Regions from separate parts of the Nocardia sp. NPDC049149 genome, predicted to be linked through region 1. Evidence: riboswitches for the same ligand, from Rfam matches in the RefSeq annotation. Region 1 holds a riboswitch; each other region holds the start of a gene.
The links. Region 1 has a riboswitch for cobalamin ahead of ACGFNJ_RS25355 (ABC transporter substrate-binding protein). Riboswitches for the same ligand answer to the same signal wherever they lie in the genome.
Positions count from the first base shown of each region.

Region 2: linked by a shared signal. The riboswitch ahead of ACGFNJ_RS36325 (CbtB-domain containing protein) and the one ahead of ACGFNJ_RS25355 (ABC transporter substrate-binding protein) in region 1 are both predicted to bind cobalamin.
Region 3: linked by a shared signal. The riboswitch ahead of ACGFNJ_RS37860 (FecCD family ABC transporter permease) and the one ahead of ACGFNJ_RS25355 (ABC transporter substrate-binding protein) in region 1 are both predicted to bind cobalamin.
Region 4: linked by a shared signal. The riboswitch ahead of metE (5-methyltetrahydropteroyltriglutamate--homocysteine S-methyltransferase) and the one ahead of ACGFNJ_RS25355 (ABC transporter substrate-binding protein) in region 1 are both predicted to bind cobalamin.

Region 1 covers NZ_JBICTD010000006.1:239,849-247,568, forward strand. The annotation lists gene ACGFNJ_RS25340 (MerR family transcriptional regulator) at 1-85, opposite strand, end outside; gene ACGFNJ_RS25345 (SDR family NAD(P)-dependent oxidoreductase) at 215-1,006, shown strand; gene ACGFNJ_RS25350 (ParB N-terminal domain-containing protein) at 1,498-2,559, shown strand; cobalamin riboswitch at 2,592-2,807, shown strand; gene ACGFNJ_RS25355 (ABC transporter substrate-binding protein) at 2,837-3,874, shown strand; gene ACGFNJ_RS25360 (FecCD family ABC transporter permease) at 3,871-4,869, shown strand; gene ACGFNJ_RS25365 (FecCD family ABC transporter permease) at 4,944-5,933, shown strand; gene ACGFNJ_RS25370 (ABC transporter ATP-binding protein) at 5,930-6,718, shown strand; gene ACGFNJ_RS25375 ((2Fe-2S) ferredoxin domain-containing protein) at 6,715-7,353, shown strand; gene ACGFNJ_RS25380 (SulP family inorganic anion transporter) at 7,692-7,720, shown strand, end outside.
Region 2 covers NZ_JBICTD010000011.1:234,119-241,838, forward strand. The annotation lists gene ACGFNJ_RS36310 (A/G-specific adenine glycosylase) at 1-341, shown strand, start outside; gene ACGFNJ_RS36315 (alpha/beta fold hydrolase) at 454-1,200, opposite strand; gene ACGFNJ_RS36320 (antibiotic biosynthesis monooxygenase) at 1,261-1,575, shown strand; cobalamin riboswitch at 1,645-1,801, shown strand; gene ACGFNJ_RS36325 (CbtB-domain containing protein) at 1,871-2,065, shown strand; gene ACGFNJ_RS36330 (CbtA family protein) at 2,056-2,850, shown strand; gene ACGFNJ_RS36335 (hypothetical protein) at 2,886-3,452, shown strand; gene ACGFNJ_RS36340 (OsmC family peroxiredoxin) at 3,449-3,889, opposite strand; gene ACGFNJ_RS36345 (multidrug efflux SMR transporter) at 4,088-4,408, opposite strand; gene ACGFNJ_RS36350 (FMN-dependent NADH-azoreductase) at 4,410-5,057, opposite strand; gene ACGFNJ_RS36355 (TetR/AcrR family transcriptional regulator) at 5,222-5,842, shown strand; gene ACGFNJ_RS36360 (ABC transporter permease) at 5,933-6,778, opposite strand; gene ACGFNJ_RS36365 (ABC transporter ATP-binding protein) at 6,780-7,667, opposite strand.
Region 3 covers NZ_JBICTD010000012.1:259,623-267,342, forward strand. The annotation lists gene ACGFNJ_RS37850 (ABC transporter substrate-binding protein) at 1-545, opposite strand, end outside; gene ACGFNJ_RS37855 (alpha/beta fold hydrolase) at 609-1,778, opposite strand; cobalamin riboswitch at 1,838-1,968, shown strand; gene ACGFNJ_RS37860 (FecCD family ABC transporter permease) at 2,001-3,032, shown strand; gene ACGFNJ_RS37865 (ABC transporter ATP-binding protein) at 3,029-3,847, shown strand; gene ACGFNJ_RS37870 (ABC transporter substrate-binding protein) at 3,880-4,905, shown strand; gene bioD (dethiobiotin synthase) at 4,964-5,638, opposite strand; gene ACGFNJ_RS37880 (8-amino-7-oxononanoate synthase) at 5,713-6,882, opposite strand; gene ACGFNJ_RS37885 (adenosylmethionine--8-amino-7-oxononanoate transaminase) at 6,926-7,720, opposite strand, start outside.
Region 4 covers NZ_JBICTD010000007.1:271,000-278,719, forward strand. The annotation lists gene ACGFNJ_RS28880 (GtrA family protein) at 1-232, shown strand, start outside; gene coaD (pantetheine-phosphate adenylyltransferase) at 325-810, opposite strand; gene rsmD (16S rRNA (guanine(966)-N(2))-methyltransferase RsmD) at 871-1,422, opposite strand; gene ACGFNJ_RS28895 (pyruvate carboxylase) at 1,419-4,823, opposite strand; cobalamin riboswitch at 5,032-5,220, shown strand; gene metE (5-methyltetrahydropteroyltriglutamate--homocysteine S-methyltransferase) at 5,373-7,643, shown strand.

The sequences.
Region 1 (7,720 bases):
CGATCTCGTCGTAGTGGTGCAGGGTCCGCACCGATACGCCGGTCATCTGGGCGACCGCGCCGACGGTGTGTTCGATGTCTGCCATGGTTGCCACTGTGCCGCCTCACGTAGCGGGAGGGTCAAGGTGCTGATGCGCCCGAGCGGCTTCGGCGAGTGACTGCTCGCGTACGTAATGTGGGTTGAGGTTGGCTCGTCGAGGATCGGGAGATTTGCGATGGAACTACGGGGCGCGCGGGTGTTGGTGACGGGGGCTACCGGCGGGATCGGCCGGTCGTTGGCGGAGGCGTTCGCCGCGCGCGGCGGCGAGGTGGTGCTGACCGGGCGTCGGGCCGACGTGCTCGCGCCGCTGGCCGAGCGGCTCGGCGGCCGGGCCATCCCTGCCGATCTGGCCGACCGGGACGGGATCGAGAAACTGCTTGGCGCGGCGGGCGAGATCGATGTGGTCGTGGCCAACGCCGCGCTGCCTGCCATGGGGTTGTTGTCGGACTACTCCGTCGGCGAGGTCGATCGCGCGCTCGATGTCAACCTTCGTGCGCCGATCATCACGGCGAAGCTGGCCGCCGAACAGATGGTGGCCCGGCGCCGTGGGCACCTGGTCTTCATCTCGTCGCTGTCCGGGAAGACCGCGTCCAGGCAGGCGTCGCTCTACAACGCAACCAAGTTCGGGATGCGCGGTTTCGCGCTCGCGCTGCGAGAGGACTTGCGGCCGCACAACGTTGGCGTCTCGACGGTGTTCCCCGGCTATATCAGGGACGCGGGCATGTTCGCCGATTCCGGCGCGTCGCTGCCGCTCGGTGTCGGCACCCGCGCACCGGAAGACGTGGCGAACGCGGCGATCCGCGCCATCGACAAGAACCAGGCCGAGGTGGACGTTGCTCCGCTGACTTTGCGCTTGACCGCCATGGTCGCCGGCGTCGCGCCCGGTCTGGTCGCCGCCATGCAACGTCGCGTCGGTGCCGACAAGACCAGCGAACAGCTCGCCGAAGGCCAGCGCGACAAGCGCTGAATCGAGTTGCGGCGCACCGGGTCGTAGACGTAGTGCGGCAGCGGTTGCCGGGCGCGGGAGTCGTCGTTCAGGCTGGAAGTTTTCTCCGGTACAGTCCCCGGCGAAGGTGGGCAGAGTGCGTTCTGTCCGCGACGCGATCAGAAGGGGTTAGCTAAGCCGTACCTATGTCGGCCGCGCGGCGCTCCGCTCGGCGAGGCCGCACTACGCGGCGCTTGGTATGTCAATTCCCTTGGGGTAAAGGGATATTCGTCGAATCCCGACCTGTCTGCGTCGGGTTCGCCGACAGTGATTGTGGTACCGGAGCGAACACGAAGTGAATTCTCGGACATCGCTGTCGGCGCCAGTTTGATTCCGCCAGAAAGTATTGCGAATATCTTGCGGGCTCACCCGCCCGCCGGACGTCGTGCTCGGTGTTGCACGCCGTCGGTGAAATGTGTTGGGCCGCCTACACGGCGGTTGCTCAGTGTTGAGAGTGTTGTAGAGAGGGAACCATGATGGAAGGGTTGACATCCACACCTGTGCTTCGGGAGGTGGGTTTGCCAGCGGCGATACGGTCCGCGGCCGTCGAACCGTTCGGCGCAGACTCCTCCGATGGCCGATTCCAGGTGGTACTGCCGGGGCGCTACGAATGCGCGAACGTCAGTGGTGTCGTCGAAATCCGTTTGGAGACCCTTGCTCTCGCAGGCTCGCCCCGCATTCTCGGCGAGAACGTCGAACATATCCGGGCGCTGGCCGAGGTCGATGCGGTGCTGCCGCCAATCCTGATACACAAGAAGACGATGCGTGTCATCGACGGCATCCACCGCGTGAAAGCGGCTGTGCTGCGCGGCGCGACTACGATTCGTGCACAACTTTTCGACGGAACGGACCATGAAGCATTCGTATTGTCTGTGCGAATGAACAATAGTCACGGCCTGCCTTTGTCATTGTCCGATCGCAGAGCCGCGGCCGCGCGAATACTCGCGCAATTTCCCGAATGGTCTGATCGTGCTATCGCGGCGACGGTCGGTCTCGCGCACGGCACCGTCGGCCGGATCCGGCTGAGTTCAACTGATCAAGATGGCCAGTCGAACATCAGGATGGGGCGCGACGGCAGGACGCGCTCGTTGAGCGCCGACGATGGTCGGCGGCGGGTGGGCGAGCTGATCGCGGACATGCCCGAGGCGCCGATCCGTGAGCTGGCCAAGGCCGCCGGTGTCTCCGTCGGCACGGCACATGATGTGCGCCAACGGATCAGGCGGGGCGAGGAGCCGGTACCGCGGCGACATACCGACGTCGCCAAGGCGACGAAGAAGAAGCCGTGCGGTCCCCAGACCGCGAATGAACCGAAGGACCCGACGGTGCTGATCCAGGGGCTGCGGACCGATCCGTCCCTGCGCTTCACCGAACCGGGCCGCGCGCTGCTCCGCCGCTTGGCGGCGCACCCGACCGAGCAGGAATGGGACGCGCTGGCCGTCGGCGTCCCCGACCACTGCACGAAAACCGTTGCGCAACTGGCGGGCACGATCGCCAACGATTGGCTCAAGTTCGCCGAACGGCTCAACCAGCTCTAGTGCTGCCCGGGGCAACCCAGGTTCGCATTGTCCGATTTCGGAGGGAGCTTGGTACAGTCCGCGCAGTCGTGGTGTTCGGGAAACCGGTGTGGTACCGGTGCGGCCCTCGCCACTGTGATCGGGAGCGACGGATCGGTCCGGAGGAAGCGATTCCTCCGGAACCACTGGGGCACTTGTGCCCTGGGAAGGTAGATCCGTCGCGCGACATCCCGTCAGCCAGGAGACCGGCCACGGCTACGCAGTACCCGTTTCCACGAGGACCTGGAAGGCGGTCACCTTGACCCCATCTGTTTTCGCGCGCCTACGTAGTGGTGCGCTGGTCGCCTGTGCGATCGTGCTGGCTGGTTGCGGTGCGCAACCCGGACCGGCGGCCACCGACGCCACCGCCGTCACCCGCGCGAACTGCGGGATCGACGTCGCCGTCGGTGGGCCGCCCCAGCGGATCTACGCGGCCTACCAACCGTCGATCGAGATCGCGCACGCGCTCGGCGTCACCGATCGGCTGGTCACGACGGCTTTCCTGGATTCCGCGGTGCTGCCCGAATATCAGGCGGCGCAGGCGAAAACGACCTATGTCGAGAAGCTGCCCAGTCGCGACGAACTGCTCTCGAAGAACCCCGATTTCGTGTTGTCCGGATTCAACGGTGTATTCGCCAAGTCGTCGCAGTCGAGCGTCGGCACCCGCGCGAGCCTGCACGACCTCGGCGTACGGACGTGGATCGTGAGCCCGCTGTGTCCGAGCGCGGACGGGCTCGCTGACGAGGCGATCGACCCGGCGACAGTGCGATTCGAGAACGTGTATGCGGATCTGCGCGATCTCGGCGCGCTGTGGGGCATGTCCGAGCGTGCCGAATCGGTGGTCACGCAACTCGGTGCGCGGATCGATGCGGTGCGCGCGAAAGTGGGTAGCGCGCCTAGGCCTCGCGTTGCGGTCGTCACGCCGAAGGACGACGGTTCCTACACCGTCGCGGGCGGCATCGACTTCGTCACCCGGATCATCGACGCCGCGGGCGGGGTGAATGCCTTCGCGGATCTCACCGAACGCCGCAACGTCCAGATCGGCGCCGAACAGCTGATCGCCCGCGACCCCGACATCATTCTGACCAGCATGTGTTGCAAGGCAACCTATACGCGCGCCGATGCGCAGCCACAGGCCGACAAGATCGTCGGCAACCCGGCCTTCGCCAATCTGACTGCCGTCCGCAAGGGCGCGGTGCACCCGTTCCTGTTCGCCGATCGGGCCGCCGGTGTCCGCATCGCCCACGCGACCGAGCTTGTCGCCGAACTGATCCACCCCGATCTGTTCCGGCGGTGACGCGCACCGCTCGCGGCACCGGCCTGGTCGTTGCCGGTGCCGTGCTCGTCGCTGTCTGCGTCGCGTCCGTCTTGGTCGGCACGCACCCGCTCACGCTCGATCAGGCGGTCGCCGCATTCACCGATTTCCGCGGCAGCGATGCCGACCGGATCGTGCGATACATCCGGCTGCCGAGGACCGTTGCCGGTCTGCTCGCCGGTGTCGCGCTCGCGCTGGCCGGAGCCGTCATGCAGGGACTCACCCGCAACCCGCTGGCCGGGCCAGGCCTGCTCGGCATCAACGCGGGCGCCTCGCTGGCCATCGTGATCGCCATGGGCGCACTGGGTTCGACTTCGCCCGCGGTATTCGTCTGGTTCGCCTTTGTCGGCGCCGCCGTCGCCGCCGTCTTCGTATACACCCTCGGCTCACTGGGATTCGGTGGTGCGACACCGGTGAAACTGGTGTTGGCCGGCGCGGCGTGCACCGCGCTGTGCGGATCGATCACCACGGCGATCAGCCTGCTCGACCGGACCACCCTCGACAATTTCCGATTCTGGGTGGTCGGATCGTTGACCCGCGCCACTCTCGAATCCGTCGGGGCGATCGTGCCTTTCATCGCCGTCGGCGCGGTGCTGGCGCTCGCGGTGTCGCGGCCGCTGAACGCCATCGCCATGGGCGACGACATGGCACGCACGCTCGGCACGCGGCTCATCGCGGTCCGCGCCGCAGGCGCGTTGACCGTGGTGCTGCTCGCGGGGTCGGCGGTGGCCATCGCCGGGCCGATCGCCTTTGTCGGACTGGTCATTCCGCATATCGCCCGTGCCTTCGCCGGACAGGACTATCGGTGGGTGCTCGTCTGGTGTGCCGTGCTCGGGCCGATTCTGTTGCTGCTCGCCGACATTCTCGGACGGGTCGTCGCCCAACCGCAGGAGATCCAGGTCGGCATCATCACCGCGTTCGCCGGATCGCCGTTCTTCCTCTATCTCGTGCGCAATCGGAAGGTGGCGACCCTGTGACGCTCCTCGAACGCAGCGTATTACCCAGCGGCACAATACTTGTGCGATCTCCCGGAGATCATCTCGTCTTCCGGGTGCATCGTCGATCGGTGCTCGTCACCGTGGTGTGCACGACGGTGGCGCTGTCGCTGGCGGCCTGGTCGCTCACGATCGGGCACTATCCGCTCACCGTCGGCGATGTCCTTCGGGTGCTCGGTGGCGGAGGCACGCTCATCGAATACGACGTCGTCGTCGCCGATCGGCTACCGCGCGTGCTCACCGGACTGTGCACCGGTGCCGCGTTCGCGGTCTCCGGCGCGGTGCTGCAGCGGATCGCGACGAATCCACTGGTCAGTCCGGAGATCATCGGCATCAATGCGGGTGCGTCGCTGGGTGCGCTCGTGGTGAGCGTGCTGCTCGGCGGCACCGGCCTCGCACTGGTCGGCGGCGCGTTGGCGGGCGCGTTCGTGGCGATGGCGCTGATCGTCGGGGTGGCGACGAAGGACGGTCTCGACGGATACCGGCTCGTCCTCGTCGGGATCGGCGTCACCGCGATGCTGTCCTCGGCGATCGCGTACATCCTGACCCACGCCAACATCTATCAGGCGCATACGGCGGCGATGTGGCTCACCGGCAGTCTCGCCAACCGCGACTGGATGCACGTGTGGTTCGCGGCCGCCGCGCTCGGGGTGGTGATACCGCCGCTGATCATGCTCGGCCGATCGCTGCCCCTGCTCGAGCTGGGTGACGAGCTCGCGAATTCGCTTGCCGGACGCCGTGGTCCGGACCGCACCACGTTGATCGTGCTGGCCGCCGTCGCGGCGACACTGGCCACCGCCGCGGCCGGGCCGATCGCCTTCGTCGCGCTGGTGGCGCCGCAGATTGTGCGACGGCTGCTCGCCGAGCGCGGCACCGGACTGGCACCGTCCGCCGCCGCGGGGGCGCTGCTGGTGGTCGCCGCCGATCTGGCGGCCCGGCGGCTGTTCCCCGCGGAGCTACCGGTCGGCGTCGTGACCGCGATCCTCGGCGCGCCCGTCCTCGTCTATCTCCTGGCCCGCGCCACCCGAATCGGAGTCGCCGGATGACCGCACACGTCACCACCACCGAACTCGATCTCGCCTACGGCGACACCGTGATCGTCACCGACGCCTCCGTGGCATTCCCCGCGGGACAGATCACGGTCATCGTCGGCCGCAACGGCTGTGGAAAGTCCACGCTGCTACGCGGTCTCGCACGGTTGATGCCCCCTGCCGCGGGCGCGGTACTGCTCGACGGCGCCGATATCGCGCACGAGCCCGCGCGGGTACTGGCTCGGCGACTCGGGATGCTGCCACAGCAGCCGGTGGCCCCGGACGGGATCACCGTCGGCGAGCTCGTCGGGCGCGGCCGCCATCCGCATCAACGATGGTTCCGGCAGTGGTCCGAGCAGGACGCGACCGCGGTCCGTAATGCGTTGGCCGCCACCGACACTCTCGACCTCATCGACCGCACGATGGACCAGCTGTCCGGCGGGCAGCGGCAGCGGGTGTGGATCGCGCTGGCGATCGCGCAGGACCCCGAGGTGATGTTGCTCGACGAGCCGACCACCTTCCTCGATCTCGCGCACCAACTGGATGTCCTCGACGTCCTGCGGAACCTGTTGCCGCGCACCATTATCGCGGTGCTGCACGACCTGAATCTGGCGGCCAGGTACGCCGACCACCTTGTTGCGATGAAGGACGGCCGAGTGGTCGAACAGGGCCCGCCCGCGCAGATCGTGCGCGCCGAGCTGGTGTCGGAGGTCTTCGACCTGGACTGTGCGGTGATCGAAGATCCGATCACCGGAACACCGCTGGTGGTCCCCGCCCGGCGCACGGTGCGCACGACATGACGCGCCGATACGTCCTCGTCGCGCGACCGACGCCGTCGGGCGTCGACCTCGCCGCCGTCGCGAGCCTGGCCGATGCCTGCGGGATCACCTACGCCCTGCTCGATCAGGGGGAGCCGACCATCCACACGGCCCTCGACGACGCTGCCCGCCAAGAGCTTCCGGTCACCCTGATTCCGCTGGCCGTACCTCGCGACCGCTACCTGGAGACCTGGATCGCCAGGGCCGTGGCGAACTGGAAGGAGACCCGCGCCCGCGAGCTCGACGTCCGGATCACCGAAAGTGTCGACACCTCACCGGCATTCGCCGACCTGGTGCGTTCGATGATGCAGGACGACGGCGCCGCCGTCACCGCGAGCCCGCGCGCGTTCCGAAGCCCGGCCTGGTCGCACATCCCCGAGCACACGGCCCACATCCTGGTCTGCCGAGGCCCGCGCTGCACCGTGTACGGGGCAGGGGAACTGCATCGCGCCCTGCGCCGCGACCACCCCGACGCACTCGTCACGCCCACCGGCTGCCTCACCCCGTGCAACCTGGGGCCGCTCTACATCACCTACCCCGATGGCGAATGGCATTCGTGCGCAACCCCGGACACGGCTGAGGCGTCACCTGTCGGGACATCCACGACGCCAACCTGATTCGGCGCGCCCGATCGCCAACCAGCGGCTGAGTTGGTTCCACAGACCCGTCGTACGGTTCACAGAGGATAGAAACTCTGTGAACCGTATGCACGGTCTGTGGAACCGGTTCCGACGAGACTGGACTAGTGACCTAGATCACAGTTCAGTGACATTCAGTGCGATTTCACCATAAACCTTTCCACGCACTTTGCGAAGTCTTTACTATTACCTCCGACCTTCGCGTCACTCGGGTCGCCGCTCTCGAGCGGCAATGCTTCGCCCGCCGCTCGCTTTCGATGCCAGTACATGTTCGACCGATGCACCGGACGACTCCGTCGATCCGGCGAAGGAGAAATATGTCCACCGACACCGATCCCGCACCACG
Region 2 (7,720 bases), on a different contig from region 1:
CGCTGATGGAGCTCGGTGCGACGGTGTGCACCGCCCGCACCCCGGACTGCGCCCGCTGTCCGTTGCCGACCTGCGCCTGGGTCACCGCGGGGCGTCCCGTCACCGAGGTGGTGCGCCGCACCCAGAAATACGAGGGCACCGATCGCCAGGCGCGCGGCCGCCTGCTCGATGTGCTGCGCGGGGCGACCGGACCGGTCGAACGGGTTCGCCTCGACCTCGCGTGGACGCGCGACCCAGGCCAGCGCGACCGCGCGCTGGATTCGCTGCTGGTCGACGGGCTCATCGAGCAAACCTCCGAAGGCCTGTTCGCCCTCGCGGGTGAAGGCGGCTCCGCGACCTGACTCGGCCGAGGTGGCATCAGTTCGCCCACCGCTGCTTCGCCTGCCGGGCGACCAGGGCTCGTGTCGCAGCCCAAGTCGGATGCGTTCGGCCCCAGGGGCTTCGACACAGGGCCTAGCTGCTGAGCACGCGGCGGAGGAAGCGTTCGACTTCGGCGCGGTAGCGCTCGGGCTGGTCGTCGTGCACGAGATGGGCTGCGCCGGAGACGAGTACGTGTTCGGCGTCGGGGTGAATTTCCGCCATCTTGCGCATCTGCCCCGGCGGGGTGATGGTGTGCTCGCCCTCGAGCAGCAGGGCGGGCACGCGCACGGCCTGCCACTGCGGCCAGAAGTCGCGGCTGCCCCATTCCTCGGAGATGTCGCGGAAGGTGGCGACCGAGCCGTGCAGCCGGTAACCGTCCGGGCCGTGCTCGAACGAGTTCAAGAAGTAGCGGCCTGCGACCGGTCCGAAGAAGTCGAGCACGGCGGCCGCGTCCGGGAACGGCTGCGGCCACGCCTCGATCATCGCGGCCCAGTTGGCCGCGGTGCGGCCGGTGAAATCCGGGGCGATGTCCTCGACCACCAGCGCACGCACCCGCGCGGGGTGAGTGGCGGCGAAGACCCAGCCGTGCAGCGCGCCCATCGAATGTCCGATGACGACCATCGGCTCAGCGATGTCCGCGGTCGCGGCCGCCAGGTCGGCGACGAAGGCCTCGGTGGTCAGCTCCGCGGGAGCAGGACGGCCGTGCCCCGCGGCGTCGAAGGTGTAGACGTGGCCGTATTCGCGCAGCCAACCCACTTGATCGCGCCAAGTTCGCGCGCTGCCCATCAGCCCGTGCAGCAGCAGAATCGGCGCGCCGGTGCCGCCTTCGTCATACAACATCAACCTCGACAATACGAGTCCCCGACAGACCGGTTCGCGGCAACCATTAGCTTGGTCAGCATGGCTGTTGTGAAGATCAATGCGCTCGAGGTTCCCGAAGGCGCGGGGGAAGAGCTGGAGAAGCGGTTCGCGGCCAGGGCGCACGCGGTCGAGGGCTCGCCGGGGTTCCTCGGTTTCCAGCTGCTCCGTCCGGTCGCCGGCGAGACCCGGTACTTTGTTGTCACCCAATGGGATTCGCAGGAGTCCTTCGAGGCGTGGCGGGACGGCACCGGGCAAGCGGCACACGCGGGCGAGCGGCCAAAGCCGGTCTCCACCGGGGCGTCGCTGCTCGAATTCGAGGTCGCGATCGACGTCGCGCCGAAGTCGGCCTCCTGAGCGAACGGCCGACCGAGTCCACCGCTCGCCGCGCCCGGCCCCGTGGCGCGTCGATCATCCGTCGTATTGACGTCGGGTGCACGCAGGTGTCACAGTTCGAAGGACAAAACGCGAGGGTGATGCGGTAATTCCGGTGTGATTCCGGAGCGGTCGCGCCACTGTGTTCCACGCACCCAGTACTCGGGTGCCGGAAAGCCAGACACCGGCACCTTCGCGGTGACCACTCGACATGGGACGCGGAAAGCGCCTGAGCGGACGAACGTCCGGTCGCGCGCATCCCTGGGAGGAACTCGCTATGGCCATCGCGCATTCGCCGAGCCGGGCAACCGATTCACTCGCCACTGTGCTCGTCACGGTAGGTGTCGTACTGCTGGCACTGCTCACGCTGTACCTGGTCGGCTTCGACCAGGGCGTCATCTCGCGCAGCGGGATGTATCTGCATGAGCTGATGCACGACGGGCGCCACCTGCTGGGGCTTCCGTGCCACTGATCGGATCGCTGAAAACCCTACTGCTGCGCGGCTTACTCGCCGGACTCATCGCGGGCCTGCTCGCCGCGTCCGTCGGCTACTTCGTCGGCGAACCGAAGGTCGATGCCGCCATCGCCATCGAGGAAGCCGGTGCCGCGGCAGCAGAGCACGCGCCAGGCGCGGAACCGGAAGCGGCGGGCGGACATTCGCACGGCGACGAAGAAGAACCGTTGGTCAGCCGCACCGGCCAGAAGGCTGGGCAGTTCCTCGCGCTCGGCCTCGCGGGCCTGGCGCTCGGCGCGATCTTCGCCTCGGTGGCGCATTTCGCGCGCCGCTTCACCGCGCTGTCCGGACCGCGGCTCGCGCTCGCGCTCGGCCTCGGCGGTTGGGCGGCGATCGTGGCGGTCCCGTTCTTCAAATATCCGGCGAACCCTCCTGCGGTGGGCGATCCGGAGACCATCAACGAACGCACCTTGCTGTGGGTCGCGGCGGTGCTGCTCGGCCTCGCGGCCGTCGGCGCGGGCGTGTACGTCTACAAGTTGCTGCGTGCCCAGCTGAGCACGCTGCGACTGATCGCAGGGGTAGGCGCGTTCGTGCTCGTCACGGCGGTCGGCTACATCCTGTTGCCCGGCGTGAACGAGGTGAAGGCGGACTTCCCGGCCAGCCTGCTGTGGCAGTTCCGGGTGGCGTCCCTGGCCGAGACCGCGACGCTGTGGGCCTGCCTGGCCCTCGGATTCGCGGCGCTCACCGAATTCACCTCGCGCACCGATACTCCGGTACGAGAGTCGATCGCTACCGCGGGCTGATCCGGATCCGGAATTCGAAGGGCAGTGTCGGTGTCATGACCGGCACTGCCTTTTCGTTATGGCCCGCATCGCATCGTTCGGGCACCGTTGACCGCACCGCCGCCGCAGGCCACCGACCGCCGCGCGCGGTCCGCGTCGCCTTCGCCGGCCTGGTCGTCGCCCTGCTCGCGGGCGTCGCCGAGGCCATCGTGCAGACCGCGCGGCTGCTGGAGCGCGACGACGTCGTGGTGGCCGACCCGGCCACCGGATTCGCCGTCCGGCTCGGCATCTACCTGGTGGTGCTGTTGGTCGCGATCCGAATGGCCAAGGGCGCGCGCTGGGCTCGGCTCCTGCTGACCTTCGGCATCGGCGTGATCGGCCTGGCCTCGCTGATCATCGAACCGCTCGCCGCGCTGCTGTCCGCCGACAAATTCGGCGACCTGTTCGCGAACGTCACCGCCGAATCCGCGGTGATCGGCGTCTTCCGCGCGGTGCATATCGTCGCCGTCCTGGTGGCCGTCCCCGCGATGTACCACCCGGCGGCCCGTGCCTATTTCGCAAAGCCGAATGCCCGGCTCCTCGCGGGAGAAACCGGGCATTCGGAAAGCCATGCGTCGAACTAGGCGAGCGCTGCGTCGAGGGTGATGTGGTCGACGCCGGCGAGGGCCTTGCTGACCGGACAGCCTGCCTTGGCGGCCTCGGCCGCGGCGGCGAACGCGTCGGCGTCGATGCCGGAGACCTTGCCGCGCACGGTCAGCTTGATGCCGCTGATCCGAAAGCCGCCCGCCGGGTCGGGACCGAGGGTCACGTCAGCCTCGACGTCCAGGCTCTCCGGGGTGCCGCCCGCGTTGCCGATCTGGGCGGACAGCGCCATCGCGTAGCAGGACGAGTGCGCCGCCGCGATCAGTTCCTCCGGGCTGGTGGTGCCGTCGGCGTCCTCGGCGGACCGCTTCGGGAACGACACGTCGTACTTGCCGACACCGGAACTGGCCAGCTCGACCTGCCCGGAACCCTCCTGCAGAGTGCCGGTCCAGGCAGTACGCGCGGTACGTGTAGGCATCACAATCCTTTCGCTGAAAATCGATGTGAAGGTGCAGACCGAGCCTAGCCAGTCGGCGTAGCCGCGTCTCAGCGTCGGACTCGAGTGCAGGCTTAGCAACATCGACACCCAGGGGCAGCTGGGCCGTCGACGGGTGTTGCCCGTGCCTGGCGAGCTGCCCGAGTGCCCGCGAAATCACTTGTCGCGCTGCGTCGGTGACTATTCGGGGTTGGTGACCCTGGCCAGCACGATGCCGCCGACGATCATCGACAGCGCCAGCGCACGGCCGACGCTGAGCGGGTCCTTGTTGAGCACGATGCCGAGGCCGATAGCGCCGACCGCCCCGATCCCGGTGAAGATCGCGTATGCCGTGCCGACCGGCAGCGTCTGCATCGCCCTGGACAGCAGGTACACCGCGGTGACGCCGAGCACGAAGCAGAGGACGGTCGGCCACAGGCGGGTGAAGTTCTCCGTCGGCTTGATGCTCTGCGACCAGACGATCTCGACCAGGCCTGCGAGACCTAAGACAACCCAGTTCATTTCAGTACTCCTTCGCGAGTCGACGCGCCGTTTCCACGGCGTTCGCGAACGACTCGTCGTGCTTGCCGCGCAGGTGTGCAAGCGCGGGATCCTGTCGCGCGTTGGCCAGCTCGGCGTTGACGAAAACGGTGTCCTCGACGGCGAAATGGCCGGCGAAGAAGTCGCGCAGATACCGCTCCTGATAGTCGTAGGCGGCCTTCGGCGCGCCGGGCGAGTAGGCGCCGCCGCGGGCAGTCGCCACGACGAACCGACGGTGCCCCAAGGACATTCGGGGAAAGGTGATCTGGTCCAGCCATGCTTTGAGTGCGGCCGGAATCGAGTAGTTGTACATCGGGGTGCCGATCAGGATGACGTCCGCCGCTAGCACCTCGGCGAGCAACGGCTCGACGATCGCCCATGCCGCGGCCTGCTCCGGCGTATCCACCAGCTCACCGAGCCGATAAGGATCGGTGCTACCGAGCGCGAGCACCGCGTCGCACAGTTCGGTCCACGCCTCGCCGATGAACGGCACCGGTTCGGCCGCGAGATCGCGGTACCGGTAGCCACCCTCTGGGTTGGCCGCGCGCCATGCGTCGGCGAAGGCGGTGCTCAGCTCCCGGCTGATCGAACGGCTGCGTGCGCTCGCGTCCAGGTGCAACAACGTGGTCATGATCAGGCCTCACTCTGCGGTTTCCAGCTGGTCGGCGGCGCCGACCGTGGGGCGGACGACCCCTCGACACAAATGGACGTCATGTCCACTTAGTGCCGAGACCGACTGTAGCGACAACTGGACAGCATGTCCACTTCTTTCGGAAATCGGGTACAGTCGGCACCATGACCAGCCACCATGACCTGCTCGGCGGTCCGGCACCTGTGGCGCCGCCCGAGCGCGCGGACGCAGCGCGCAACCGGGCCAAGGTGCTCGCCGCGGCCGTCGAGCTGTTCGCCGCCCGCGATCCGCGCACGGTGACCATGGACGACATCGCCAAGGCCGCAGGCGTCGGGCGCGGCACGCTGTATCGCCGCTATCCGGACACGAATTCGATCGCCGTCGCCCTGCTCGACGAACACGAACGAGCGCTGCAGGAACAGCTGATCGGCGGCGAACCGCCGCTCGGGCCCGGCGCACCGCCCGCCGAACGGCTGGCCGCCTTCTACGCCGCGATGGTCGAATTGCTGGACGCGCACGCCTATTTGGCGCTCGGCGCGGAAACCGGTGGGGCGCGGTTCGCGACCGGTGCGTACGGATTCTGGTCCGTCCATGTGCGAACGCTGTTGCAGGCGGCCGGGATTCGCGACCCGGACGCGCTCATCGATCCGTTGCTTGCTCCGCTCGCGGCCGAGGTATATCAGCAGCAGCGCAGCCGAGGACTGACCTCGGCCCAGATCTCGGACGCACTGCGCCTCCTCGCACACGGAGTGCTCGGCACCGCATCGTCGGATCGCGCCGGTTAGCGCTGCGACCGAACGAATCGGATTGTTGCCAGTCGACGCCGAAAACCGTTGGCAGACTTCTGCCAACGGTTTCGGACTGCCCTCGTACGGTCAGACCAGATCACGCCTGCGCATCAACCACAGGGTGCCTGCGACGAACAGCGTGATGTAGATCGCCAACACCACCAGCGCCTCGGTGCGGGACAGGATGTCGAGCACGCCGGGCGTGCCTGCACCGACCGTCCGCATCGCCCCGGCCATCGACCCGGCGGCCGTGCCGGGCAGATGATCGGTGAGCACCTTGATCGGCGCGAAGATCGCCGCGACGCCGCGCAGCAGGTTCTCCACCACCAGCACCCACACCAGGCCGAGACCGACCGCGAGCGCAGGCCCACGGGCGATCACCCCGATCAGCGCGCCCGCCAGCGTCCACATGGCGAGAATGGCCGTGCCCGTCAGGATTCCGAGCGCCGACTGATTCACCGTCGGCAACGCGAGCGACTGCGCCTGCGTCAGCCCGATCACCGACGCCACCCCGATGTCGACGACGAACGCGGTGAGCACCAGCCCGACCACGACAACCACCAGACTCACCACGACACCGCCGACCGCGGTGCTCCGCGATGGTCCCTGCGTGAACACGGTCTTCCAGGTGCCCCAGCCGTAGCCGCTTCCGGTGGCCAGCGCGCCGAGCACCAGCATCAGCGCACCGCCGAACATCGCCATGCCCTGGGTGAACACGCCGGGCACCGCGGCAGGCAACATCTGCTGCAGCAGCTGGTCTTTCGGCAGTCCGTTGGACATCCGACCCGACTCGCCCGAGGTGTAGGCGAGATAATTGAACAGATACGAAAAGGTGAGATTCAGCAGAATCCAGGTGCCGAGAATGATCCAGAACGCGGGCCACTTGCGCAGTCGCAGTGCCTCCGCTCGCGTGCTGGCGATCAGGTCTTTCATGTCATTGTCCGCCCGTCATTTCGAAAAACACTTCTTCCAAGGACTTTTCGTCGAGCCGCAGCTCGAGCAGGTCCGCGCCGGACTCGACGACCGCGCGAGCCACCGCCGCCGCGGTGCCGTCCCCCGCTTCGATCCGGATGCCGCCGGAGGTCAGCAATGCGTCGCCGACGACCCCGCGTACCGCCGGGAATGCCACCTCCATCGGCTCGGCCCGAAGCAAAAGTGAAGAGGCGCCGCGTAATTCCGCGACGGTGGACTCGGCGATCAACCGACCCCGCGAGATCACGCCGACGCGGTCGCAGATCTCCTGCACCTCGCTGAGCATGTGACTCGACAGCAGCACGGTGTGCCCGTCATCGGCCAGAGTGGTGATCAACTCCCGCATTTCGGCCATGCCCTGTGGGTCGAGGCCGTTGGTCGGCTCGTCCAGGATCAGCAGATCCGGCCTGCCGAGCAGGGCGGCGCCGACACCGAGACGCTGTTTCATGCCGAGGGAGTAGGTGCGGAACTTGTCGTCGGCGCGGGCGGCGAGACCGACCCGGTCCAGCGCGTCCTCGACGTCGGTCCGGCCGATCCCGCGATATTTCGCCAGCACCCGCAGGTTGTCCCGGCCGGAAAGATAGGGGTAGAAGCCGGGGCCCTCGATGAGGACGCCGAGCTTGCGGACCACGTCCGGGTCGCCGGGCACGTGCCCGGCCACCGTCGCGCTGCCCGCGCTCGGGCGGATGAGCCCGACGAGCATCCGCAGCGTTGTCGTCTTGCCCGCCCCGTTGGGACCGAGGAACCCGTAGATCTCGCCGGCCGCGACGCGCATGCTCACGCCGTCGACCGCGGTGTTCGCGCCATAGCGTTTGGTCAGCCCTCGGGTGACCACGATCGAATCTTTCATGCATCGAGAATCCGCCGCCGCCCCACCCCGCCACATCCGCCGCGCGACCATCG
Region 3 (7,720 bases), on a different contig from region 1:
GGTTTGAGTCCCACCTTGTCGAGTGCCCGCAGCACTGCCGCCTGCTGGGCAGTGCCCTCGGCGTAAGCGATCTTCTTGCCCTTCAGCTCGGCGAGAGTGGTGATCGACTTGCCGGGAGCCACCGCAAGTCTCAAGGCGGTGGTACTGGTTTGATAGGCGGCGACGATGGGCACGTCCTGGCCTGCGACCAGGGCGTGGATCGGTGGGACGTCGCCCACTGAAGCAACGTCCGCGGCCTCGGCGCGGAACGCCTCCAGAACGGCAGGTCCGCCAACGAAATTGGCGAACTCGACCTTGAACGGGAGCTTGTCGAGCTCGCCGGAGAACCGCAATACCGACTGCAGGCGTTCGGACTGGTCGGCGAGGACGAGCTTGGTGCCCGCCGGAATCTCGGTGGGCAGCGGGGTATCCGCGGCGACGGGACCGTCCGACTTCTCGGTGTTCGAGCAGCCGGTGAGTCCGAGGGTCGCAACGGTTGCCACGGCGAGCAATGCGGCGGCGGTGCGGCCATGGCGGCCGAACAGGGAGGTGCGTGGTCGGTACATACTCGGATTCAAACAAGACAAAACCGGCCCGAACACCGTTTGTCTCAGGCTGGTTCGAACTGCTCAGCGCGGTGCGGCCGAGGTCGCGGGCGCCCGAACCTGCTGCTGATAGCGCTGGATGAACGGCAGGATCTGCTGCTCGATCACCGTGTTGTACTCGACCGGGCGTTGCATCGGATTGGCATGCCCCGTGTTGCGCGCCAGCACCACCGACAAGGTGCCGTCCACACCGCCCGACACATCGATCAGCACCCGATGCGAGTACTCGACATCGACAACCCGGTCCCGATCCGGATCCCTCGGTCGAATGAAAACGATAGCGGGCCGCGGCTTTTCGTCCTTGGGCTCGGCGAGTGCGCGCAAGTCACCGGCCGCACCGCCCGCCACGATCGCGGTGAACTGCGCCTCGATCAGGCCGTTGCTCGCCGCGTTGCGCGAAAAGATCTTCTCGCGCAGCACGTCTCTGAGCACATCGCGCAGCTCGGCGACGCGGATGCCGGGCGGGAGGCCGTTGCCGCCGTCGGAGACGAACCGGTCCCGTCGCGCGTAGGTCTCCACCGCGATGCGCAGCAGCCGACTTTCACGCGCGCCGGGCAGCCAGCCCATCCAGCGGACCATGTCCTCGCCGCGGCCTCGGCTCTCCGGCCGGACTGCGTTCAGGTCCACCGGCGTGCAGTCCAGGATCACCCCGACCACCCGGCGGTCGCTGTCGAGGTGGATGTGTTTGGCGACCTCGAGCGCGATCACGCCGCCCATGCTGTGCCCGACGAGCACGATGTTGCGCAGCCCCGACAATTCGGCGGCGCGGATGATCAGGTCGGCGATTACCTTGGTGTCGATACCTTCGTTGTCGTAGCGGATCGCCCACACCACACCCATTCGGCGCAGCGCGGGCAATGCGCCCGCGGTCGCGCTGGCGTCGAGCACGCCGAGACCGACCATGTCCACCACGACGGTGTCCCAATCCTTGGGGTCGGCGGGCGGGCCGACCGGCAAGATCGCGGGGTCGGTTTGCGCGAGCCGTTCCTGTTCGGGTTTCACGTCATGGGTCAGGTACTGCGCGTAGCCGATGAGCACGGCGACGAGCAATACCAGCACTCGAACCGCCACGGACCTGGTGCGGCGCAACGTCTTCCACTCGTGCCACGGGCTGGTGTCCCGTAGCCGGGCTCTGCGTCGCGCGTCGTCCCAGTCCGCGATGGTGGACGGGTGCCGATCTTGCAGCGGCGACATCTTTTCCACTGTAGGCACGGCTGTGGACGATTGTCATTCCACAACCCGACGATCTGATGAACCCGACCGAACGGTAGAGTTCCGCCGTCCTACCTGGCAGGTGCGGGAATCCGGTGTAATTCCGGAACGGTCGCGCCACTGTGATCGCCGCCCGGCGAAAGTCAGACCTCCCCTGCCGCGATCACTCTGGAGAGGCCGCGACTTGCCTGTGGAGCACCACCGATGACCCGTGTCCGCACGGCGATCGTCCTGCCCGTCCTCGGGGCGCTGTTGATCTGCGCGATGATCCTCGCCACGGGTTTCGGCGCGGAGACGCTGCCGGTCTCGTCGGTCCTCGAGGTCCTGCGGCACCGCGTCACCGGACACGCCCCCACCGACTTCGGGCTGGACACCATCGTCTGGCAACTGCGGGTGCCGCGCACGGTGCTCGCCGCGATCGTCGGCGCGGGGCTGGCGCTTGCGGGGGCCGCCATGCAGACGCTCGTGCGCAATCCGCTCGCCGACCCCTATCTACTCGGGGTGTCATCCGGAGCAGGCGTCGGCGCGGCCGCGGTCATCACCTCCGGGCTGTTCGCGGGCGCGGGCGTGTGGGCGTTGTCCGGCGGGGCGCTGGTCGGTGCGTTGGCCGCCGCGGCGTTGGTGTTCGTGATCGCGGTCGCGCAGGGTGGGCTGACACCGCTGCGGCTGGTGCTGACCGGCACCGTGCTCGGCTCCGCGTTCGCCGCGTTGAGCAGCTACCTGATCTTCCGTCGCCCCGATCCCTCGGCCGCGCAATCGGTGCTGTTCTGGTTGCTCGGCAGCCTCGCAGGCGCCGATTGGACGCGCATCGCGTTGCCGCTGAGCGTGGTCGCGCTCGCCGGTGCCGCACTGCTCAGCGCCAGCGGCTGGCTCGACGCGCTGACCGTCGGCGCCGATACTGCTGCGTCACTGGGGGTTCCGGTCAAGCAATTGCGCATCGGCCTGTTCCTGCTGCTTTCGATCCTCGTCGGCGTACTCGTCGCGGTGTCGGGCGGCATCGGCTTCGTCGGCTTGGTTGTGCCGCATGCCGCCCGGCTCCTGGTCGGCCCGCGCCATCGCATCCTGTTGCCCGCCAGCGCGCTCTGCGGCGCCTTGTTCCTCGTCGTCGCCGACGCGGCGACCAGAATCGTGGTGCGCCCCACCGAGATTCCCGTCGGTGTCCTCACCGGTCTCATCGGCGCCCCCGCGTTCCTGATCCTGATGGGCAGGCGGCGCTATCGGTTCGGTGAATCGTGAACCGCGCCGAGAGCGCAGCGGAGCGGCCACTGGCCACCGGAGCGGTGGTGGTCGAAGGGCTCGCGTGTGCCGCGGGACGACGGACCGTGATTGCCGATGTGAGCTTCGCGGTGCGTGGCGGGGAGACGATCGGGATCGTCGGGCCGAACGGGACAGGCAAAACGACGCTGCTGCAGGTACTTGCCGGCGTGCGTCGTCCGGTGCACGGCCGGGTGCGCGTGGATGGTCTTGTGCTGCACGATTTGTCGGCGCGACAGCGCGCACGGACGGTGGCGCTGGTCGCGCAGGACGAGCGGCCACCCGCCGATCTGCGCGCCGGCGAGGTGGTCGCGCTCGGGCTCACCCCGTACCTGCCGCCATGGGGCGCCGGTTCACCGCGCGAACAGCAGCAGATCGAAAAGGCCTTGGCCACCGTCGATCTGGCCGGTTTCGCCGAGCGACCGGTGCACCATCTTTCCGGCGGTGAGCGGCAGCGGGTGCTGCTGGCTCGTGCGCTCGTGCAAGACACCCCGGTGCTGCTGCTCGACGAGCCGACCAACCACCTCGACATCACTCATCGCCTGGAACTGCTCGCCCTCGCTCGCACCCTCGACCGCACCGTCGTCATGGCGCTGCACGATCTGACGTTGGCCGACCGCTATTGCGACCGAATCCTGGTGTTGCACAACGGCGCCGCCCACCCCCTCGCGGCGCCGGAGACGGCACTCGCGCCCGATGTCGTCGACACGGTCTTCAACGTGCGTGCCCTGCGCGTCGCGCACCCGGAGACCAACCACTCGCATCTCTTGATCACCCCGAGAGAGCCGACCCCGTGACCAGCGCTGTTGTTGAATGGAAAGGCGAACGAATGAGGCATGTTTCCCGGGTGCTCGCGGCGGTTGTCGTCGCGGCGGCACTGGCCGGATGCGGCGCGGACAAGGCGGCCGGCGGGAATCTCACGCTCCGCAATTGCGAAGAGGACGTGCAGTTTCCGACGCCGGCCAAGCGGTTGTTCGTGAACGACGGGAACCTGATCTCGATGGCGCTCGCGTTGGGCGTGCAGGACCAGGTGGTCGCGGTGTCCAGCGTGCAGCGTGACGCGGACACGTTGCGCAGGCACTACGGCCCGGCCGTCGATCAGCTGAAAGATGTGGCGCCCGAATACCCCTCGCGGGAGACGGTGTTGGCGCAGGGTCCCGATGTGATGGTCGCAGGCTGGAGTTACGGCTACGACGAAGCGAAAAACCTCACCCCGGACTCGTTGCGCAAGGCCGGCATCGCGGCCTACACGCTCACCGAGAGCTGCCGTCAGCGCAATGGCGAACGGCCGCGCGGCATCGTCGAACCGTGGACCGCGCTGCGCACCGACCTCACCAACCTCGGCGCCATCACCGGCCGCGCCGACCGAGCAGGCGAACTCACCGCCGACCTGGATCGGCGACTTGCCGCACTGAGTGCCGCGCCGCGCGGCGAGCGCACACCCACCATCTTCCTGTTCGACAGCGCCACCGATTCGCTCATGTCCAGCGGGAGTTTCGGTGCCCCCCAGGCGATCCTGGACGCCGCAGGCGGCCGCAACGCGCTGTCGGATGTGGCGGACACCTGGACACGGGTGTCCTGGGAACGACTCGCCGCCGCCGACCCCGACGCCATCATGTTCGTCGACTACCCGCCGCAAACCTTCGCCCAGAAGGTCGAGGCGCTGCGCGCGAAGCCGGGCATCAACCAGCTGCGTGCCGTCACCGAGGGCCGCTTCCTCAACCTGCCCTACGCGATGTGGACCAGCGGGCCGCTCAACATCGACGCCGCCGAGCAGATCCGCAAACAGCTCGAGAACTGGCACCTGGTGCCCGCCTCCACCATTGCGCCGAAGGCCGACGACGCCATCCGCTGACGATCAGCCGACGGCGCCGTTCTCCGCGAGGGCAGCGAGCTTGGTCACCCGGTCGGGATCAGGCGAAGGGTGACCAGGTCGGCTCGAACCAGCCCGGCGCCGCGGAGGCGAAGCCCTCCCTGGTCCAGGCGCCCGCGCCCGCGGGAATCGCACCGACGATGTCGACGCCGGTGACGCGCGGTAGGTCGACGCGGTTGCACGCGGCGGCGAGATCGGGCTCGACCGGCCAGGAGCCGATGACCAGCCCCGAGCAGCGCACGCCCGCCGAATGCAGTGCGCGAGTGGTCAATTCGGTGTGGTTGAGGGTGCCGAGCCCGGCCGCGGTGACCACGACCACCGGAGCGTCGAGCTTCTCGGCGAGATCGAGCAGAGTGAAATCGCCGAGCCGGACCAGCAATCCGCCCGCGCCCTCCACCAGGGTGAGGTCCGCGTCGGCGAGTGTGTCGATGGCGGCGACCGTTTCGGCCAACGTCAACTCCGGCAGGCCAGCGCGGCGTGCTGCGGTATCGGGCGCAAGCGGGTCCGGGTAGCGCGCCACCTCCAACGTCCGGGTCACGCCGCTGAGCTGCTCGATGGCCGCGATATCGCCGGGTTCGCCAGGGCGGACACCGGTTTGACCCGGCTTGCACACCGCGACCGTTTTGCCTTCGGCCAACGCCGCCGCCGCAATCGCGGCCGTGACGACGGTCTTGCCGACTTCCGTTGACGTCCCGGTAATCAGCAGAACACTCATACCCACACCTCACTCAGTTCGACTCTTGATCCCTTGCCGCAGGCACATAATCGGCAGCGCCCGCGGTCTACCTCTCACACCGGCACGGTCACCGATTCCACATCGACCCCGCCCCGCGCCTCGGCCAGCACCTCGCCGAGAACCGTTGCAATGGTGTCCAGTTCAGCAGCGGTCAGGTTCGCCCTGGCGGTGAGCCGGAGCCGTGATGTGCCCTCCGGCACCGAGGGCGGACGGAAGCACCCGACATCGAGGCCGCGGGCCCGACAGGCCTGCGCCGCCTCGAACGCAATCTGTGCCTTGCCGAGCACGACCGAAACAACCGCCGAATCCGGCTTGTCCACTGCGGCAATGCGCGCGATGTCCGCGGCGCGCTCCAGCACCCGGCTCGCCAGTTCAGGCTCCCGCCGCAGCACACCGAGCGCGGCGCGGGCGGCACCGACGGCCGCGGGCGCGAGGCCGGTGTCGAAGATGAAGGTGCGCGCGGCATCGATCAGGTGGGCGCGCACCCGCTCGCTGGCGAGGACGACACCGCCTTGCGCGGCAAGGGATTTCGACAACGTCGCGGTGATCACCAGATCCGGCTCGCCCGCCAGCCCGAGCTCGTGCACCAGCCCGCGCCCGCCGTCGCCGCGCACACCGAGCCCGTGCGCTTCATCGACGACGAGCACCGCCCCGCGCGCCCTCGTGACCCGGTGCAACGCGATCAGCGGCGCGAGATCACCGTCGGCGCTGAAGACCGAGTCGGTGAGCACCAACGCCCGTTCCTCGGTGCGCGCGGCCAGGATTCGGTCGACCGCGTCGACATCGCCGTGCGCGGCGACCGCCACCCGCGCGCGAGACAGCCTGCACGCGTCGACAAGTGAGGCATGACTGCCCGCGTCGGACACCACCAGCGCGCCGCGTCCGGCCAGCGCGGTGACCGCGCCGAGGTTTGCCGCATAGCCGCTGGCGAAGACCAATCCCGCTTCGGCGCCGACGAATTCGGCGAGCTCGCGCTCCAGCAGCTCGTGCTCGGCGGTGGTTCCGGTGACGAGGCGCGAACCGGTCGACCCGGCGCCCCAGCGCCGAATCGCCTCGACCGCACCGTCGATCACCTCGGGATGGTGAACCAGCCCGAGGTAGTCGTTGGAGGCCAGATCGATCGACGGCGACTGCGCCGCCCTCGGCCGCAGTTCGCGGCGCAGCCCAGCAGCCACCCGCGCCGACGCACGCTCATCCAACCAACTCAACGGATCGGTAGTCACAGCTCCGCAGCATACTTGAACACCGTTCAAGGTGCACGGCGCGCTAGGCAGACTGCGCGACAACAGCCGCGCGGATTCCCGCCGCGATCGTCGCGATCTCCGCAGAGCTGCTGATGAACGGCGGCATGGCATACACGAGATTCCGGAACGGCCGCAGCCAGACACCCGCCGCCACCGCCGCATCGGTGGCGGTGCGCATGTCCACCGGCCGGTCCAGCTCGACAACGCCGATCGCGCCGAGCACCCGCGCCTCGACGACCCCCGGCAACGCCCGCAGCGGGGCGAGCCCGGCCTCGAGCTCGGTCTCGATCCGCGCCACGTCCGCGCGCCAGTCGCCTGCCAGCAGTAGCTCGATGGAAGCCACCGCGACGGCGCAGGCCAGCGGGTTGCCCATGAAGGTCGGCCCATGCATCAACCCGCCGTGGCCCGCACTGATCGTCTCGGCGATCTGCGCGGTGCACAGTGCGGCGGCCAGCGTCAGGTAGCCGCCGGTCAATGCCTTGCCGACACACATCACGTCGGGGCGAACGCCGGCCTGATCGGCCGCGAAAAGCGTTCCGGTGCGGCCGAATCCGGTCGCGATCTCGTCGAAGACGAGCAGCACGTCATGCGCGTCGCACAGCCTGCGCAGATCGGCGAGATAGCGCGGATCATGCCAGCGCATCCCGCCCGCCCCCTGGACGACCGGTTCCACAATGACCGCCGCGAGGTCCGCCGCGTTGGTGCTGATGGCCCGTTCGAGCTCCGCGACATACTCGGGCCGATAGTCGCTCGGCGGCATCGGCGCGAATACCTGCTCCACCAGCACATCGGTCCACAGCGAGTGCATGCCGCCCGT
Region 4 (7,720 bases), on a different contig from region 1:
ACTGCACCGCCAGCTCACCTTCCACGCGAGCGGCCGCGTCGGCTGGTTCACCGCGCAGTGGGAAGGCGGCGGCTTGGCACTGGTCGGGCTCGCCATCACCACCGCGGGACTTGCGGCCCTCGATGTTTGGGCCCCGACCATCGGCGGTCCCGCCGAAGCCAGCGCCATCCTCGGCATCACCGCGGCGGTCGGCGGCATGCGCTTCCTCGCCTTGCGCGGCTTGGTCTTCTAAGAACCCATCACCGCAGCCCACAACAAATCAGCCCCGGTTCCGTTCTCTGGAACCGGGGCTGATTTGGGTCTGAGCTGATTCGAGTCCGGCACTCAGCCGCGACGTTCGGCCAAGCGGTCGAGCAGACGCTTGTGGACCGAGGAAGGGAGCATGTCGGTGACGTCGCCGCCGAAGAATGCCACCTCCTTGACCAGCGAGCTGGACAAGAAACCGAAGGCGGGATTGGTGGCGATAAAAAGGGTCTCGACGCCGGAGAGCTTCTTGTTCATCTGGGCCATCTGCAGCTCATAGCCGAAGTCGGTGGCGTCGCGCAGGCCCTTCACGATGGCGGTGATGCCCTGCTCCCGCGCGAAATCGACGGTCAGGCCGTACCAGGACTCCACCCGCACGTTGGGCAAGTGCGAGGTCGACTCGCGCAGCATCTCCATGCGCTCCTCGACGCTGAACATGCCCTGCTTGTTCTTGTTGATCGACACGGTGATCACGACCTCGTCGAACTGGGCCGCAGCCCGGTTGAAGATGTCGATGTGTCCGTTGGTCACGGGGTCGAAGGACCCGGGGCACAATGCTCCTGCCATGGTCAGACGCTATCGTGCGGCCCTGGTCCGGCACCAGGGAGGGTGTGCCGAGGCACAGTGTCAGTCGAATGTCGCCAGTTCGAGCCGCGTTTCGCCGTACTTGCGCGGCTTGGTCGCCGAATAGCCTTCCGGCCATTCGATTTCCGGCGATCGACTGGAGCGCTCGATGACGACCAGCGCGCCGGGATGCAGCCAACCTGCGGCCAACGCGAGCAAGTCGGCCTGCACCGCGTCGGTGTCGACCGCGTAGGGCGGGTCGGCGAGAACGAGATCGAATTCGCCTGCGCCGCCAAGAGCCAGCACGCTGGCCACGGTCCCGATCCGCAGTTCCGCACCGGGCAGCCCGAGATCGGCGATGTTGCCGCGCACCACCGCCGCCGCCTTGCGATCGGCTTCCACGAGCAACGCGTGCGCGGCGCCGCGGGACAGTGCCTCCAGCCCGAGCGCACCCGAGCCCGCATAGAGGTCGAGTACGCGGATTCCGTCGAAGTCGATCCGCGCGTCGAGCGCGCTGAACAAGGCCTCCCGGACACGGTCGGAAGTGGGACGGGTCCCGGCGGGCGGCACCCGTAGCCGCCGCCCGCCCGCGGTTCCCGCGACGATCCGCGTCATTCGCCCGAGGACTCGCGCAGGGCCATTTCGATCAGCAGGTCGCCGCCCTCGACCTGCTGGACCTGGCCGATCGCGACCCGGCCGACGGTGCCTGCGCGCGGCGCGGTGATCGCGGCCTCCATCTTCATCGCCTCGATGGTGCCGATGGTGTCGCCCGCGGCGATCGCATCGCCTTCGGACACCGCCAATGTGACGACGCCGGCGAACGGCGCGGCGATGTGGCCCGCGTTGCCCTTGTCCGCCTTCTCGGCGGCCGGGATGTCGCTGGCGATGGACCGGTCCCTGACCGCGACGGGACGCAGCTGGCCGTTGAGGACACACATGACCGTGCGCATGCCACGCTCGTCCGGCTCGGAGATGGCCTCGAGGCCGATGAGCAGGGTGACGCCCTTCTCCAGTTGGACGCGGTGTTCCTCGCCTTGGCGCAGACCGTAGAAGAACTGGTTTGCCGACAGGCCCATGGTGTCGCCGTATTTCTCACGGTGCGCGAGGAATTCGGCGGTGGGCGCGGGAAACAGCAACCGGTTGAGCGTGTCTCGGCGCTGCTCGGAGGTCCCGGCCAGCCCGGCCTCGTCGGCAGCGGTCAACGGGGTCTCCGGCTTGGCCGGACCGCGGCCTGCCAGCGCGCGGCTGCGGAACGGTTCCGGCCAGCCGCCCGCCGGGGTGCCGAGTTCGCCACGCAGGAATCCGATCACCGAGTCGGGGATGTCGTAGCGACCGGGATCGCTCGCGAAATCCTCGATGTCGACGCCGGTGCCGACCAGCGCGAGCGCCAGGTCGCCGACCACCTTGGACGACGGGGTGACCTTCACCAGGCGGCCCAACAGCCGGTCCGCCGCAGCGTATTTCGCTTCCACCTCCTCGAATCGATCGCCGAGGCCGAGTGCGATCGCCTGCTGACGCAGGTTCGACAGCTGGCCGCCGGGGATCTCGTGGGTGTAGACGCGGCCGGTCGGCGCGGGGAGCCCGGATTCGAAGGGCCGGTACACCTTTCGCAACGCCTCCCAGTACGGCTCGAGGTCGCACACGTTGCTCAGGTTCAGGCCGGTGTCGTATTCGCTGTGCGCCGCGGCCGCGACGATCGCGGAAAGCGCTGGCTGACTGGTGGTTCCGGCCATCGCGGCACTCGCGCCATCCACCGCGTCGGCGCCAGCCTGCCAAGCGGCCAGGTACGTCGCCAGCTGACCGCCGGGGGTGTCGTGGGTGTGCACATGCACCGGCAGATCGAAGTTGCTGCGCAGCGCCGTCACCAGGGTGGCGGCCGCAGGGGCGCGCAGCAGCCCGGCCATGTCCTTGATCGCGAGCACGTGCGCGCCCGCGTCGACGATCTGCTCGGCCAGCTTCAGGTAGTAGTCGAGGGTGTAGAGCGTCTCGTCCGGATTGGACAGATCACCGGTATAGCTCAGCGCGACTTCCGCAAGGGCCGTGCCGGTTTCGCGCACCGCGTCGATGGCGGGTCGCATCTGGTCGACATTGTTGAGCGCATCGAAGATGCGGAAGATGTCGATGCCGGTGGCGGTCGCCTCCGAGACGAACGCGCGGGTGACCTGCTCCGGGTACGGCGTGTAACCGACGGTGTTGCGGCCGCGCAGCAGCATCTGCAGGCAGATGTTCGGCACCGCCTCGCGCAGCGCGGCCAGCCGCTCCCACGGGTCCTCGTACAGAAAGCGCAGCGCCACATCGTAAGTCGCGCCGCCCCAGGCCTCGATGGACAGCAGCTCCGGGGTGAGCCGAGCCACGTGCCCCGCGACGCCGAGCAGGCCGTTGGTGCGCACCCTGGTGGCGAGCAGCGACTGGTGCGCGTCGCGGAAGGTGGTGTCGGTGACGCCAACGGCCTTCTGCGCCCGCAGATCCTGCGCGAAACCGGTGGGGCCGAGGCGAAGCAACCGCTGCCGGGAGCCGTCCGGCGGCGGCACCGTCAGATCGATGGACGGCAGCTTGTCGTGCGGGTAGACGGTGGTCGGCCGCTCGCCGTGCGGCTTGTTGACGGTGATGTCGGCCAGGTAGTTCAGGATCTTGGTGCCGCGGTCGGCCGAACCGCGCAGGGTGAGCAGCTGCGGGCGCTCGTCGATGAACGACGTGGTGACCCGGCCCGCCCTGAAGTCCGGGTCCTCGAGCACCGCCTGCAGGAACGGAATGTTGGTGGTGACACCACGAATTCGGAACTCGGCGAGCGCACGAGCGGCCCGCGACACCGCCGCGGGAAAGTCGCGGCCGCGGCAGGTGAGCTTCACCAGCATCGAGTCGAAGTACGCACCGATCTCCGCGCCGAGGTTGGCGCCACCGTCGAGCCGGATGCCTGCACCACCCGGGGTGCGGTAGGCGGTGATACGGCCGGTGTCGGGGCGGAAGCCGTTGGCCGGATCCTCGGTGGTGATCCGGCACTGCAGCGCCGCGCCGCGGATGGTGATCGCCTCCTGGCTGAGGCCGAGCTGTTCGAGGGTCTCCCCCGCCGCGATCCGCAGCTGCGACTGCACCAGATCGACGTCGGTGATCTCCTCGGTCACCGTGTGCTCGACTTGGATGCGCGGGTTCATCTCGATGAAGACATGGTTGCCGCGCTCGTCGAGCAAGAACTCGACGGTGCCTGCGCAGCTGTAGCCGATCTGCCTGGCGAAGGAGACGGCGTCGGCGCAAATGCGGTCGCGCAGTGCGGGATCCAGGTTCGGCGCGGGCGCGAGCTCGATCACCTTCTGATGGCGGCGCTGCAGCGAACAGTCGCGCTCGAACAGATGGATCACGTTGCCGTGCTGATCGGCCAGGATCTGCACCTCGATGTGGCGCGGGTTCACCACGGCCTGCTCGAGGAACACCGTCGGATCGCCGAACGCCGACTCGGCCTCGCGGGACGCGGCCTCGATGGACTCGCGCAGCTGCTCGGCGGCGGCGACCCTGCGCATGCCGCGGCCGCCACCACCGGCGACCGCCTTGACGAAGATCGGATAGTCGAGCTGCTCGGACGCGGCGATCAGCGCGTCGACGTCCGCGGACGGCTCGCTGGAGCGCAGCACCGGCAGGCCTGCCGCCTTGGCCGCCTCGATGGCCCGTGCCTTGTTACCCGCGAGCTCGAGCACGTCCGCGGAGGGACCGATGAAGGTGATGCCCTCGCGAGCGCAGGCCGCCGCAAGATCCGGGTTCTCGGACAGGAAGCCGTACCCGGGGTACACCGCGTCGGCGCCCGCCGACTTGGCCGCGTCGATGATCGCGTCGATCGAGAGGTACGCCCGGACGGGGTGCCCCTGTTCACCGATCTGGTAGGACTCGGCCGCCTTCATCCGGTGCACCGAGTTGCGGTCCTCGTGGGGGAAGACTGCCACCGTCCCTACGCCGAGCTCGTAGGCCGCGCGGAAGGCCCTGATGGCGATCTCGCCGCGATTGGCAACCAAGACTTTCGTGAACATTGGCCTAAGGTACCCGCCCCCGCCCACCTCACAGACACGGAAGGGCCCTTCGCAGGCATCTTCACAACCCGGTCGGACAGCGTTGCGAAGTTGCGTTCACGGTGCCGTCACATCGGCCCGGCGCGCGGCGGCCTATGCTCGTGGATGCAGCTGGTTCACCGGTGCGCGCGAGATGGAGCCCCGACGTCGCGCAACGGAGTCGAGCTCGGCCATCCAGAAAAGGGTGGGCGGGCGAGAGGGAACCCGGTGAGAATCCGGGACTGTCCCGCAGCGGTATGCAGGAACGACCGCCGTCAGACGCACTGAGTTCACCGACTTGGGAAGCGACGGCCAGTAGGTCGGCCGATACGGCCGGTGCCTGTGAGTCCGAAGACCTGCCAGCCGTGCCGGATACGCCGTATCCGGCGACCACCGCCTCGTGGATTTGGGCGCGCGGTTCTACCAGTGCTGATATGTCGGGCTCTCCTGCCGGGATTCTCTGGCGTGTCACTTGGTCTAACCGCGCCGCCCTGTGGCGATGGTTCGCGACGACCTCAGCACTGGAGAAACATCGTGACTGTTGTACAGAAGACACCGTTCACCGCAACGGTTCTCGGGCTACCTCGGGTGGGGCCGCGGCGTGAGCTCAAACGAGCCACCGAGGCTTATTGGGCAGGCAAGATCGACGCCGATCAGCTGCACGCCGTTGCGCGTGAGCTGCGGACCGCCCAATTCACCGAACTGCAAGCGGCGGGCCTGGATTCGATTCCCGTCGGCACCTTCTCGTATTACGACCAGGTGCTCGACACCGCCCTGCTGCTCGGCGCGCTGCCACCGCGGGTGGCCGGAATCGCCGATCCGCTCGACCGCTATTTCGCCGCGGCGCGCGGCAACGAGACGGTCGAACCGCTGGAGATGACCAAGTGGTTCGACACCAACTACCACTACCTGGTGCCCGAAATCGGTGCGGACACCACGTTTTCGCTGAACCCCGAGAAGCTGCTGCACGAGGTGCAGGAGGCGCTGGAGCTCGGCGTCGCCGCACGGCCGGTGGTGGTCGGCCCGATCACCTTCGTGAAGCTGGCCAAGGCCACCGGCGGCGCCGCGCTGGATCGGCTCGCCGAACTCGTTCCGCTCTACCGCGATCTGCTCGGCAGGCTCGCCGCGGCAGGCGTCAGCTGGGTGCAGATCGATGAGCCGGTGCTGGTCACCGATCTCACGGCGGACGAAATCGCGCTGGTGCGTAGCACGTACACCGAGCTGACCGCGACGACGGAGCGGCCCGCCATCCTGGTGGCGACCTACTTCGGGCACCCCGACGGCGCGCTGACCGCGTTGGCGGACACCGACATCGAGGGTGTCGCGCTCGACTTCACCTCCGGCACCGATGTTTCCGATGTCGCCTCGGTGCCTGCGCTGGCGAGCAAGCTGCTTGTCGCCGGTGTCGTCGACGGACGCAACGTGTGGCGTGCCGACCTCGACAAGTCGCTGGCCACACTCGGCACCCTGCTCGGTTCTGCCGGGTCGGTGGCGGTGTCCACCTCGTGCTCGCTGCTGCACGTGCCCTACACCCTGGCCGTCGAAACCGGACTGGACGACGCGCTGCGGTCGTGGTTGGCGTTCGGCAGCGAAAAGGTGGCCGAGGTACGGCTGCTCGCGACCGGACTGACCGAAGGTCCCGACGCGATCGGCGCGGAACTGGCCGAGGCACGGGCCGCGCTCGCCTCGCGGCACGCCGATCCGCGCCTGAACGACGGACAGGTCCGCGCCAGGCTGGCCGCACTCGGCCCGGACGCCGTCAAGCGGGCGCCCGCCGAGGAACGCCGTGTGCTGCAACAGGATCGGCTGCAGTTGCCGACGCTGCCGACCACCACGATCGGCTCGTACCCGCAGACCTCGGCGATCCGGGTTGCCCGTGCCGAACTGCGCAAGGGCCAGATCGACGAGGCCGAGTACGTCCGCAGGATGCGCGCGGAGGTCGCCGATGTCGTTGCGCTCCAGGAGAAACTGGGCCTGGACGTGCTCGTGCACGGCGAGCCGGAGCGCAACGACATGGTGCAGTACTTCGCCGAACAGCTCGACGGCTTCGCGGCCACCGAGCTCGGCTGGGTGCAGTCCTACGGCACCCGCTGCGTGCGGCCGCCGATCCTGTTCGGTGACGTGACGCGGCGGACGCCGATGACGGTCGAATGGATCACCTACGCCCAGTCGCTCACCGACAAGCCGGTCAAGGGCATGCTCACCGGGCCGGTGACCATTCTGGCCTGGTCGTTCGTGCGTGACGACCAGCCGCTCGGTGATTCGGCGCGGCAGGTGGCGCTGGCGATCCGGGACGAGACGGTGGATCTGCAGGCGGCGGGCATCCGGATCATCCAGGTCGACGAGCCTGCGCTGCGCGAACTGCTGCCGCTGCGCGAAACCGACCAGCGGGCCTACCTCGACTGGTCGGTGCAGTCGTTCCGGCTCGCGACGTCCGGCGTCTCGGATGCCACGCAGGTGCACACCCACCTCTGCTATTCGGAGTTCGGCGAGGTGATCGACGCGATCGCGGGGCTGGATGCCGACGTCACCTCGATCGAGGCGGCGCGCTCGCGGATGGAGGTCCTCGACGACCTCAATGCCGCAGGCTTCGACCTCGGCGTCGGTCCCGGTGTCTACGACATCCACTCGCCGCGGGTGCCCAGTGTCGAGGAGATCACCACCTCGCTGCGTGCGGCGCTGAAAGCCGTTCCCGCCGAACGGTTGTGGGTCAACCCTGACTGCGGCCTGAAGACCCGCGGCCAGGCCGAGGTGGAAGCCTCGCTGCGCAACATGGTCGCCGCGGCCGCCGCGGTGCGCTGATCCAGCGTCGGTGCCCCCTCCGCCCCAGCTAGAGGGGGCACCGACCATTTTCCTCGAAATCCTCGCGTCTCAATCGA